Regions from separate parts of the Serratia sp. C2(1) genome, predicted to be linked through region 1. Evidence: predicted binding sites of a transcription regulator. Region 1 holds the regulator's gene; each other region holds the start of a gene.
The links. The regulator Fur, encoded in region 1, represses iron uptake genes when iron is present. The targets are predictions, from matches to a motif close to ATAATAATGAGAACNACTATCAA.
Positions count from the first base shown of each region.

Region 1 (3,129 bases):
CCGTGGCATGCGTCTGTTGGAAGATGTGATTACCAATGAGACGCTGCCGCTGAGGGAGGACGAACTGCGCAGCTATCGGCAATGTATCAGTCGTCTGGAGCGGGTGGATTGGCAGCTTGAGCAGCCGGCGGATCTGGCGCGGTATGCGGAAATATTTACCGTCGATGAGGTGCCGCGTATGGCCTATCCGGCGCAGATAAGGTCCGATATCGATCACTACCATTACTATTCGGTGCTGTCCCAGGATCGCGCGCTGGATCGAGTGAACCAGCTTTTCGGCGAGTATTTGATAGCCGATAACCGACGGCAGATCGACGAGGGCAATTACTGGCGACCAACCGTTGGAACGGGCGATGCGGTATTGGCGCTATCGCAGGGCGGGCTGCATTTTCTACCGGGGCGGCAGGCGGACGAAGCGGACAAGACCCGCATGGCGAAGCTGATTTTTGCCACCAGTTATCTGGAGTATTGCTCCGTCGGCAACCCCGCCGGGATGGGGCTGGTCTCTCTGCAGCGGGCGCAAAATATCGACCCCTATCTGGACCTGATTACCCTGGCTTACGAGCGGTGCGGGGCGTTTGTCGGATTTTTCACGGCGGCGAGCGTTGACGAATTGTATGGCGTTGAGGCGAACTCGCTGTATCGCGATGAAATAAAGCCGCTTGACGAGGCCTATGACGGGTTTGTGCGAACACTGAGCACGGAGGACGATTATTTTATCTGCAGCCTGGCCATAGAGAGCCGGTTCCGCGGGCAGGGCTATTTTAACCCGTTGTTTGCCCAGATTAAGCAGCGCGCGCAGCAGCGCCGGGCAAAACATATCGTGCTGTGCGTATGGCAAAGCAGCGATGCCTGCCAAATCTACCTGAACAAAGGGTTCCGCGTTCGCGGCGTTTTCGACTATGCCTGGCCGATGTTCTTCGATCGGCTGCTGTTTCTTGAATATGCATTGTGACGAGTTTACCCATCCGCGTGTCGGCGGGTGAGTTGACGGTGAAGTGCGTGTAAGTGGGTAGTGAGAGAAGTACCGCGGAGAAGTGCCGCTGCAATTGTTGTCTTTCTGATGTGATTTTCCCCGGGCCTGTCCGGGGATTTTTTTGTCCCTTACCTGGGGGCATAAAAAAACCGCCGTTAAGGCGGTTCTCAATGCCGATTGCGGGCATTATTTTTTGTCGTGCAAGGTGTCGTCTTCGCGGCAATCACCGATTTCACAGTGACCATACAGGTACAGGCTGTGGTTGGTGAGCTTGATACCATGCTGCTTGGCGATATCACGCTGACGCACTTCGATAGACTCATCGCTGAACTCGATCACTTTGCCGCAATCCAGGCAAATCAGGTGATCGTGGTGATGCTGTTGGGTCAACTCGAACACGGACTTGCCGCCTTCGAAATTGTGACGGGTTACAATGCCGGCATCATCAAACTGGTTCAGTACGCGGTAAACTGTCGCCAGGCCAATTTCTTCGCCCATATCGATCAGTTTTTTGTACAAATCTTCCGCACTGACGTGATGGCATTCCGGATTTTGCAGTACTTCCAGGATTTTGAGTCGCGGAAGCGTGACTTTTAGGCCGGCCTTCTTCAATGCGGTGTTGTTGTCAGTCATGCGGATTCAGTCCTGTTACTATGCTAATCAAGTTGAGGCATTCTTGCCTGTGGCATCGGTCGGCACAAAGAGTTAATTGCGTGTCATTATAGAACCGGTTGCCCTAAATGGAAACCGCCGGTTGTTAACAAAGATATCATGGCACAATTGCATGTTACACACGCAACGTCTTGATGGATGGGATAAACCGATATCTCAGTCTACCTTGACGATGTGGGAAGTTACAAACATGTAGCTTCTATTGCAGAAATCCGTGCTGCCGATGAACGGCCCTGCTGGCAACACTATGCACTTTGCAGGGCTTTTGTTCAACCTTTGAGGGTTAGCCGACGATATCGGCCAGGCTCAGTTCTTCGCTGATCTGTTTCACCCAGGCTGCGACGCGTTCGTTGGTCAATTCCGGTTGACGGTCTTCGTCAATCGCCAGGCCGATGAAGAAATTGTCATCCGCCAAACCTTTCGAGGCTTCGAAGTGGTAACCCTTGGTCGGCCAGTGGCCGACAATCGCGGCGCCGCGTGGCTCAATGATGTCGCGGATGGTGCCCATCGCATCACAGAAATATTCCGCGTAGTCTTCCTGATCGCCACAACCGAACAGCGCAACCAGCTTGCCGTTGAAATCAATTTCTTCCAGCGTCGGGAAGAAGTCATCCCAATCGCACTGGGCTTCGCCGTAGTACCAGGTAGGAATACCCAACAGCAGGATGTCGAAAGCTTCCAGATCTTCTTTGCTGCTTTTGGCGATGTCGCGGATTTCCGACACCTCTGCGCCAAACTGCTGCTGAAGAATTTTCTGGATCATCTTGGCAATGTTTTCGGTATTGCCAGTGTCGCTGCCAAAGAAAATGCCTACATTAGCCATATCGCGTATAACCTTTAAATTCAATAAATTGCATTGCACGATGTTAGCGTTGAACGCGATAACACCGATTAAAATGATGACATGGCAAGAATCTGCCTCTTACCGGTAAGTGCGTATCATGCCAGAGATTTACCCCGGGGTTTTATCGCGTTTATGCGATGCCGGGAGGAATAAAGGGTGTTGATCGGTGTCATCCATAACACCGTGCCGCATGTGCGGCTGCAAAGATCAATGTTCCGGCTGTTCATCCGCCAGTTGTGCCAGCAGCATTTGCTCAATAAGCTCGCTGCGGCTGATATTGCGCTGTTCCGCCAGTTTGTTCAGGGCGTCCACCGCATCCGCGTTGATTTTCAGTTCCACACGCCGTAAGCCACGGACTTTATCGCGTCGAAGCTGATTGCGCTTATTGATTCTAAGCTGTTCATCTCGGGATAGCGGGTTGGTTTTCGGGCGCCCCGGACGGCGTTCATCTGCGAACAGATCCAGCGTCGTGCGATCCGTTTGTTCTTTTGCCATAGGTAGCGGTACTGCAAGGGAGTTTGCATCAAAAAGCGTATACGCTTCCGGACGGTTCGGTTAACACACTTCGGGCCAATAAACCCTAACCCAAATTCACCCCCAGCCTGACGTTACTAAGCACGCTGAGCAGGGCGGCAAA
Region 1 covers NZ_JAZFBA010000001.1:2,868,113-2,871,241, reverse strand. Annotated here, with positions in the region: gene V2S86_RS13520 (glycosyltransferase) at 1-955, shown strand, start outside; gene fur (ferric iron uptake transcriptional regulator) at 1,163-1,609, opposite strand; gene fldA (flavodoxin FldA) at 1,932-2,471, opposite strand; gene ybfE (LexA regulated protein) at 2,700-2,987, opposite strand.

Region 2 (3,129 bases), 730 kb from region 1:
ACTGGCCTTTGGTTTTATGACCGTCGACCGAAACCACGTGCCAACTGACGTTATATTTGCCGGCAGCCAGATCATCTTCGATAGGCAAAATGATCTGGGTGTTGTTGCCCGCCTCAATCTGCAATTTACCGGTTTTCACTTTGGCATCGTTCGGGCCGGTAATTTTCACGCCGCTGAAGTTAGGCTCAATGCCTTCGGAAAAATTGAGCGTCAGCACCTTCGGTGCCGGGCTGACGATGGCATCTTCCGCCGGCGTCTGCACTTTCAAATGGGCATGCGCCAGTGCCTGCTGCGAGGACAACCCGACAAACAGCACGAAAATGGTAGAAAACAGGCGATACGAAGAACGAATTTTACCGATCACAGTGATATCCCTTAAAGCAATAATCGAGGGTGATAAGGGTTAAGGCCGGCAGCCGGAACCCACCGCAGATGATTGCGCCACGGGTAAACAGAAGAACAGGAATAACGGCTAACTCGCTGTTTTTAACTCTCTACCTTCCTTTTAACTCTCTACCTTCCCTGTAGCGTATCGAATTAAATGATAACGAGACTCGATCCGTAAGTCGAGCAGAACGCTGGCATTCTGCGATCTGGCAGCACGTATCGCTGCTAAACCATGCTAAAAGCAGGGCATAAAAAAACCGCGCACCAGGCAAAGCCCGACGCGCGGTTCTTCAGCGCAGATTTAACCCTGGCCGTTGCCGTTTTCACCGGCTGCACCCATTTTCTTCAGATCTTTATCGATGAAGAACAGCGCCTTGCCGCTATTGCCCACCAGCGCCAGTTTATCCAGCACGGATTTGAACAGTTTCTCTTCTTCATGCTGCTCAGCAACATACCACTGCAGGAAGTTGAAGGTAGAGTAGTCATGAGCGATCATTGCCGCGTGCGCCAGTTCGTTGATCTGGCGAGTAATCAGTTGCTCATGTTCGTAAGTCTGTTGGAACACGTCCGCCAGGGATTCGAACTCAACCGGCGGCGCGGCGATGGTGCCCAGCAGCGGCAGGGAGCCGGTATCGCTCAGATAATCGAACAGACGTTGCATGTGCTGCATCTCTTCCTGAGAATGCTCTTTAAGAAATGCGGCCGCGCCTTCAAAGCCTTTATCGCTGCACCATGCGCTCATTTGCAGGTACATGTTGGCGGAATAAAATTCCAGATTCAGTTGCTCATTCAGCTTTTTGGTCATTTCTTGCGTCAGCATAATTATCCCTTTTATTTTGCAGGTATCGATTTAATTTTCCCGCATTATGCCTTGGCAAGAACAAAATAAAAACACCTGATTTACATTAGACTTCATTTTATTTTTAAATGATTAAAAATCAATGATATATATTAAAACCAAATTACTCACCTAAATTATTATGATAATTATTTTCATCCGTATATTTAACCAGAAAGCGAATCATTCTTATTTGATAAAATAAATGGATTGCATTGCCTTCGCCATAATAAATAATCGCTGATGACCAACGTTATTCCCACCGCCCTGCTCTCCTTGCGCTTCAGGCTTGCCAAGCGCCGCCGGGTGCATTACCTTCTGCGCTGATCCAATGCGGCGACAGTAAGGAGAATACGGTGGGTTACAATCTGGCAGAGCTTTCCAAAGAAGAGATGGACAAGGTGAACGTTGATCTCGCGGCTTCCGGCGTGGCGTTTAAAGAACGCTATAACATGCCGGTGATCCCGGAAATGGTTGAGCGCGAACAGCCGGCGCACCTGCGCGACTATTTCCGCGAACGCGTGGCGTTCTATCGCGTCGAATCACACAAGTATTCGCGCCTGCCGTACGAGCCGAAATCCAGATAAAAAAACCCGCCGTTATGGCGGGTTTTGCGTCATTTTGTCGCAAACCTGTCGGTGGCCAGCATCAACTGATGCAGGATACCCGGTTCATCGAAGGAGTGCCCGGCCCCCTCGACGATATGCAGCTCCGCCTCCGGCCAAACCTTCGCCAAATCCCAGGCATTTTGCACCTGGCAAGCCATGTCGTAACGGCCATGAATAATCACCGCCGGGATATGGCGAATCAACGGAACGTTGCGCAGCAACTGGTCGTCGCTGTCCAGGAAGCCCAGATGGGTAAAGTAGTGGTTTTCGATGCGGGCGAACGCCAGCGCAAAGTCATCCTCACCAAAGGAGGCGGACTCGGTGCTTGGCAACAGGGTTACCGTCTCCCCTTCCCACACGCTCCACAGCTTCGCCGCTTCAAGCTGCACTTGCAGATCCTTTGAGGTCAAACGCCGGCGGTAGGCCGCGATCACGTCCTTGCGCTCTTCTTCGGAAAGAATCGACAGCACGCGCTCCCATTTTTCAGGGAAGAACCGCGAAGCGCCGTCCTGGTAATACCAGCTCAGTTCCTGCTTACGCAGCGTGAAAATGCCGCGCAACACCATTTCGCTAACGCGCTGCGGATGGGTTTGCGCATAGGCCAGCGCCAGCGTCGAGCCCCATGAGCCGCCGAACACCAGCCATTGATCCACGCCGGCCATTTCGCGCAGGCGTTCAATGTCCTGCACCAGATGCCAGGTGGTGTTGTTGTCCAGGCTGGCGTGCGGTTTGGAGCGGCCGCAGCCGCGCTGATCGAACAGCAGCACCTTATAGCGCTGCGGATCGAACAGTTGGCGGTGATAGGAGGAAATGCCGCCGCCCGGTCCGCCATGAATAAAGACTGCCGGCTTCCCCTTCGGGTTGCCGCTCAGTTCCCAGTAGATCCGGTGGCCATCCCCTGTGTCCAGCCAACCGCTGTCATACGCTGCTAACGGCGGGTACAAACCTCGTAATTGTTCCATGGCGCTTCCGTCTCTCTGTGGTCGTACCCTCATAAAAGCCGAAGCGGCCCATCAGGTCAACGGTAAAACCCGAAAACTCGTACACTCTCCAACAAGTTAACGTGCGTTTGCTTAAAATGGCTGCAAAAGACCCGTTGCCCCATGCAGCCAATCCGCGGATCAGCCTCTTTTGCGCAAGTGCGGCTCGCGCATTTCCTGAGCGGTTTTCGCTTCAATACTCAGTTCCGCCGTTGGCCGCAATAGCAGACGAGCCAGGCCAATAGGCTCTCCGGTTTCCAGGCAGTAGCCATATTCGCCGTTGTAAAGCCGGGCCAGCGCCGCGGCGATCTTCGGC
Region 2 covers NZ_JAZFBA010000001.1:2,134,646-2,137,774, forward strand. Annotated here, with positions in the region: gene yobA (CopC domain-containing protein YobA) at 1-364, opposite strand, end outside; gene ftnA (non-heme ferritin) at 689-1,207, opposite strand; gene V2S86_RS09995 (DNA polymerase III subunit theta) at 1,582-1,812, shown strand; gene pip (prolyl aminopeptidase) at 1,842-2,795, opposite strand; gene dksA (RNA polymerase-binding protein DksA) at 2,955-3,129, opposite strand, start outside.
Region 2: the regulator Fur is predicted to act here: its motif matches at 1,362-1,384, upstream of ftnA (non-heme ferritin).

Region 3 (3,129 bases), 2.5 Mb from region 1:
CTTTGAAAGTTAGCTTGGCGAATGGCGCTGCGGGCTGATCCGCCCACAACGCCTGCAGCCCGTCGATCAACCCACCGCGCCAGCACAGGGCATCGTGCCCGCCTTCCACCACCCGGTATTGCACCTGATGGCCGGCATCACGCAACACACCCGCCATCCGGTCATTCACCCTGCGCGCCACCTGTTCGTGGGTGCCGGCTTCCATAAACACCTTCAATCCACCCTTGCGGCCAACGCCCTGTTCGGCCTGGCGCAGCAACCAACCGGCATCGGCCGGCACGGCAGATTGTTGGTACATGTCGCGACGCGGCCACCAGAAAGAGCCGGACTGAGCAATCACGCCGCCAAAACGCTGCGGCCAGTGAAGGCCGGCATACAGCGAGGAGAGCCCGCCGAAGCTCTGGCCACACACCAGCGTGCTTGCAGGGCTGCCGCTGTGCGGTGCCCATTCAGCCAATTGCGGCAGCAGCTCTTCCTGCACCGCCAGCCAAAAATCTTCATTGCAGGTCAACTCATGCGCACGCTGTTTTTGATCGATGGCGTCAATCAACAGATAAACCGCCTCCGGCAGTTTGCCTTCACGCGTCAGTTGCATCAGCGGATCCCAGACCGGCATGTTGCTCGACCAGAACTGGCCGTCCAGCAGCAGGGCCAGCGGCCGTTGCGCCGGGTTGCCGTCGCCGGTGGTGTAAACCCAAACGTTACGGGTATTGCCCAGCCGCGCACTGTGCCAGCTGTGGCGTTGCAGCCTGGCGGGCGGAGCCGGGGTACAGCGCCCGCAGGCCGACGCATAGCGATCGAAATCCTGCCAGGCCGGTTGCGGCAGCGCCGCCGGCATATGCAAGCCGGACAGGAGGTTACCGTTGGCACCGGGCCAGGAACGATAAGGGTTAAGCAGATCCTGGGTGGCGCTGGCAAACACCTGATGCCACCAGTGGCGAACCGAATGCATGTTGGCATGCGCGTCGTCATCACTGAGCGTCAGCGGTCTATCGTCCATGCAGGGTATAAAGCAGTAGCTGCCACGCCAGTCGGCGCTCAGCTCGGTTTGCCAATACCAGACGTCGGTGCCTGCCAGCCGTTGCAAGCTCTGTGGTGGTGACGCCTGATGATGATCGGTGAGGCAGTTGATGTGGATCCAGACGCGTTGATAGGCTGAAGTGAGCTCACATCCCTGAGGATCGCGCCATAAAAATGTGACCTTCCCTCGCCCATCGCCTTGCAGCTCCACCAGCGGCGTGCCGCGTTTGGCGATATTCAGCCACCATCCATGACGCCCGGCGTGCTTGCTCGATAATAATCTGCTGCTTTCTGACTCGGATTTTGTTTTCAAAACGCCTATTCACTTTTAGCTGGCAGCGGCAGAAACGCCGGCACATTCGCGGCGCGGGGCGCTGCCCAAAAAAACGGTAAACCGAATACTATTGATAATTATTTTCATTTGCAATAGTGTGTTAAGGCTCGTAAACAGAGCAGGTATTTTTCAACAGGGACGGATACCGCTTTTTAGCGCTGAATCCAATGCCGTTGCGTCTCGGCCTGTTGGATTTTTATTTCCGAAAACACAAAAACTACAACCGCCCTTCTCTCTACCGGAGGCCTGTCTTCGGTGCCCCGGGAAGGGCAGCAAGGTAGGAACACTCACATGAACCGCAAACTCTCAGGTTACTCCTTAGCCACACTCATCGGGTTAGGGTTAGGCGCGTCCGCCTTTGCGCACGCCGCACAGCAAACTGATACCACAGCAGAAACCGATACCGCCGCCAAAAGCAAAAAAGAAGCCGCCGAGGACACCATTGTCGTCACCGCAGCCAGGCAGAACCTGCAAGCGCCGGGGGTGTCCACCATCACCGCCGACGAAATCAAAAAACGCCCTCCGGCACGCGATATCAGCGAACTGATCCGCACCATGCCCGGCGTTAACCTGACCGGCAACTCCACCAGCGGCCAGCGCGGCAACAATCGTCAGATCGATATTCGCGGTATGGGCCCGGAAAATACCCTGATTCTGATCGACGGCATCCCGGCCAGCAGCCGCAACTCGGTGCGCCAGGGTTGGCGCGGCGAACGTGACAGCCGCGGCGATACCGCCTGGGTGCCGCCAGAGATGATCGAACGCATCGAAGTGCTGCGCGGCCCTGCGGCAGCGCGCTATGGCAACGGCGCCGCCGGCGGCGTGGTCAATATCATCACCAAGAAAAACACCAAAGATCTGCACGGCTCGCTGAACACCTATTTCAACGTGCCGCAGCATAAGCAGGAAGGCTCCACCAAACGCACCGACTTCAGTTTGTCCGGCCCGCTGAGCGACCAGTTAAGCTTCCGCCTGTTCGGCGGCTACAGCAAAACGCAGGCGGATGCCTGGGATATTAACGAATCGCACAAATCCGAACGCGCAGGCGCTTATGCCAGCAGCATTCCCTCCGGGCGCGAAGGGGTAGTCGACAAAAACATCGACGCCCTGCTGCACTGGGATTTCGCTCACCTGCAGTCGCTGGAGTTTGAATATTCCTATGGCCGCCAGGGCAACCTGTACGCCGGCGATACGCAAAACACCAACACCAACGCACTGGTGCAAAGCAACTACGGCGAGGAAACCAACCGCATCTACCGCGAAACCTTCGGCCTCACCCATCGCGGCGCCTGGGACAACGGCGTCGGCACCAACAATTACATTAGGTTCGAGCGCACGCGCAATACGCGTCTGAACGAAGGTTTGGCCGGCGGCACCGAAGGTATTTTCGACACCAAAAATGAAGGTTTCGGCACCACCAAGCTGGACGATTTTCTGGCGCACAGCGAAGTCAGCGTGCCGTTTGAATTGGGCGTCACGCAAACCGCCACGCTGGGCACCGAGTGGAACCAGCAGCGCATGAAGGATGGCACGTCAACCAGCCAAACGCTGATGGGCGGAACCATCCCTGGCACAGAGACCGGTACTCGCAGCCCTTACGCTTCGGCGAATATCTTCTCGCTGTTCGCCGAAGACAATATCGAGCTGACTGACAGCACCATGCTGACGCCCGGCCTGCGTTACGACCTGCACTCCGAAGCGGGCAACAACTGGAGTCCGGCGTTGAACCTGTCGCAGGAATTGGGCGACAACTTTACGCTGAAAATGGGCATCGC
Region 3 covers NZ_JAZFBA010000001.1:365,704-368,832, reverse strand. Annotated here, with positions in the region: gene fes (enterochelin esterase) at 1-1,333, opposite strand, end outside; gene V2S86_RS01720 (TonB-dependent siderophore receptor) at 1,646-3,129, shown strand, end outside.
Region 3: the regulator Fur is predicted to act here: its motif matches at 1,419-1,441, upstream of fes (enterochelin esterase).

Region 4 (3,129 bases), 2.5 Mb from region 1:
CGATAAAATCTTCGGCATCCTCTTCGAGCCAGGCGGCCAGCGACTGCTCGCCTTCCGCCTGGCTGTGCAGCCCCACTACGCGCAATGAAGGATTTTCGGCGCGAAACGCCGTCAGGAATTCGTCGTTGCCGAACAAACCATGCCGGCGATCGGCAATCAGCAGCGCAGGCTTGATTTGTGCGGCATAAGCCTTGAGTTCGTTGCGTTGATGGCTGAACAGCGCATTCACCGGCACCACGCCAATTTTCAACAGCGCAAAGAAGGTCACATAGAACTCGACCACGTTGCCCAACTGCACCAAAGCGGTATCGCCACTTTGCAAGCCCCGGCGTTGCAGCGCAGCGGCCAGCCGGTCAGAAAGTTGATTAAGCCGGCGATAGCTCAGGCTGCGTTGCGGGTCGATCAGCGCCACGGCGTCATTTTTGGCCTGGCGGGTGATAATGTCGGTCAATGGCCGGTCGGTCCAATAACCGCGTTCGCGATAACGACGGGCCAACGCCTCGGGCCAGGGAGTAAAATCAATGCTCATGGGTATGCCTATCCTTGGTTCAGGCCAAACGCCCGCGAAATGGTACTGAGTTTGGTGCCGGTTTCACGCCATTCGGATTCCGGCGAAGAGTCTTGCACAATGCCGGCGCCGGCAAACAGCCGCACCTGATTGCCCTGCACGGTGCCGCAACGAATGGTCACGACCCACTCGCCGTTGCCTTCGGCATCGCACCAGCCGACAATGCCGCCGAACAGGCCGCGATCAAAAGGCTCAAGCTGTTTGATCACCTGATGCGCAAGCCGGGTTGGCGTGCCGCACAATGCCGGAGTCGGGTGCAACAGGCAGGCCAGCGAAAGCGCATTTTCCGCCCGGCTGGCGGCTTCGCCATCAATAGGCGTCGACAGGTGCCACAGCGTGGTGGTGCTCAGCAATTCAGGGGATGACGGGATGTTCAGGTGGCGGCAGCGGTCGGCCAATACCTGACGCATCCCTTCGGTGACGAACTTGTGCTCATAAAGGTCTTTGTCCGACACCAATAGCTGTTGGCTGATTTCACGGTCCCGCTGCGGATCGGCATCGCGGCGGGCAGAGCCGGCCAGCGGATTGGAATGGAACTGCGCGCCGGATTTGCGCAGCAGCAATTCCGGGCTGGCGCCCACCAGCGCCCCCTGCTCCAGCGGCACGTGAAAGTGAAAACCGTTAGGGTTTTGGACGATGATGCGCGCCATCAGCGCCTGGCGATCAACCGGTTCGCGGGTTTCAATCTCCAGCAGGCGCGACAGCACCACTTTATCCAACCGGTCGCCACGGGTCGCCTGCACCGCATCGGCAACCATCTGCATGAAAGGCTGCTGGGCAGGCACTTCGGTTTGCCGGGTAATTTCCGGCAAGGTATCCTGCGGCGGCGTTATGCCGACCAAAAAGGCATCGCGCTCAAACCACTGAGTTTGCTGGGGAATAAACAACGCCGAAGGTTGATGAGTATCAAAAGGAATGGCACCGCAAAGTACCGGGTTCTTCACGCCTGCCAGTTTCGCTTCGGCGAAAGCGTGCCGAACCTCTCGCTGAAACTCCCCATTCACCTGGTCCCCGCCTGCTGCAGGCAACGTGATTTTGGCGAAGCAGCCTTGCGTACTCAGGCTACGGAAAGGAGAGGTAAAGAAGAAGCCCGAGGTGGGCGAAACGCCTGCAGTATTCAGTCCGCTCTCCTTGCTTTGCGATTTCTTTTGGCCGGCACCCTTTACAGTCACGCTCATCGGTACTCCATTTCTCTTCGTGAATGATAACAAACATAATAATGATTATCATTTATGTTTGACCGCGTTAAAGTACCCTTGGAAATTTGCCATGTCAATAATTGTAAACAGCGCTTCTCCTCATCATCGCGGTAGAAAATCAGCAGCATAAATTATATAAATGATAAGTATTACTATTTAAAACCTAAGGACTTTCTTTATGAAGAAGAACCTGATCTTTGGCCTGGCGCTGTTCGGGCTAGCGGCCATCGGTGCCGCTCATGCCGCCGATACCGGCTGGCCACGAGACATCGAAACCTCACACGGCGTGGTAACCCTTACTCAGCCCCCTGCCCGCATCGTTTCTACCAGCGTTACCCTCACAGGCACCCTGTTGGCCATCGACGCACCGGTGGTGGCCAGCGGGGCAACCACGCCCGGCAGCCGTTTGGCGGACAAACAGGGGTTCTTCCGTCAATGGAGCGACATCGCCGCACAGCGCGGCGTTAAACGTCTGTACGTCGGCGAACCCAATGCGGAAGCCATCGCAGGTGCTGCCCCCGATCTGATTATCATGTCAGCCACCGGCGCCGATTCCGCCCTGCGCCTGTACGATCAGCTCTCTGCCATCGCCCCGGTGCTGGTGGTCAATTACGACGACAAAAGCTGGCAAGAACTGGCCGCAGAATTGGGCCAGGCCACCGGGCATGAGGCCCAGGCGCAAAAGGTTATTGGCGATTTTGATGCGCGTGAAAAAGCGCTGAAACAACGGATGACCCTGCCTGAACAGCCAGTCTCCGCGCTGGTGTTTGGTTCTGACGGCAAAACCGCCAATCTGTGGACCGCCGAATCGTCCCAGGGGCAAATGCTTAAACAGCTCGGATTCACCCTGGCGGTGCCGCCCGCCACATTGAACAACAGCCGCAGTCAGGGCGTGCGCAAGGACATTATTCAGTTGAGCGGCGAGAACCTGGCGGAAGGCCTGAACGGCCAGACGCTGATGCTGTTCGCCAACGGCGACGCGGACGCACAACGCCTGCTGGCCAATCCTTTTCTCGCTCACCTGCCGGCGGTGCAGCACAAACGGGTTTACGCGCTGGGCAACGATACCTTCCGGCTGGATTATTACAGCGCCGGCAACTTGCTGACGCTGTTGGAAAAACAGTTTATTTCTCGCTAGTCTCGCCGGCGGGCTGGAGATTTTCTTCCTGCCCGCCGCTGCCCACCTGGCGCAAACCGCGCATGGCGAAAGCCAGTACCACACCCAGCACCGCCACCCCAAAACCAAAGCTGGTCGAGGTCATCGCCGGCAGCATAAATGCCCCCAGCGCCCCCAGCAATAATGCCCCCAGCGCGTCGCCCACGACGTTTTGCGCCGTCCACAAGCCATTGATGCGCCCCAGG
Region 4 covers NZ_JAZFBA010000001.1:377,304-380,432, reverse strand. Annotated here, with positions in the region: gene V2S86_RS01770 ((2,3-dihydroxybenzoyl)adenylate synthase) at 1-529, opposite strand, end outside; gene V2S86_RS01765 (isochorismate synthase) at 538-1,746, opposite strand; gene fepB (Fe2+-enterobactin ABC transporter substrate-binding protein) at 1,946-2,905, shown strand; gene entS (enterobactin transporter EntS) at 2,892-3,129, opposite strand, start outside.
Region 4: the regulator Fur is predicted to act here: its motif matches at 1,782-1,804, upstream of V2S86_RS01765 (isochorismate synthase).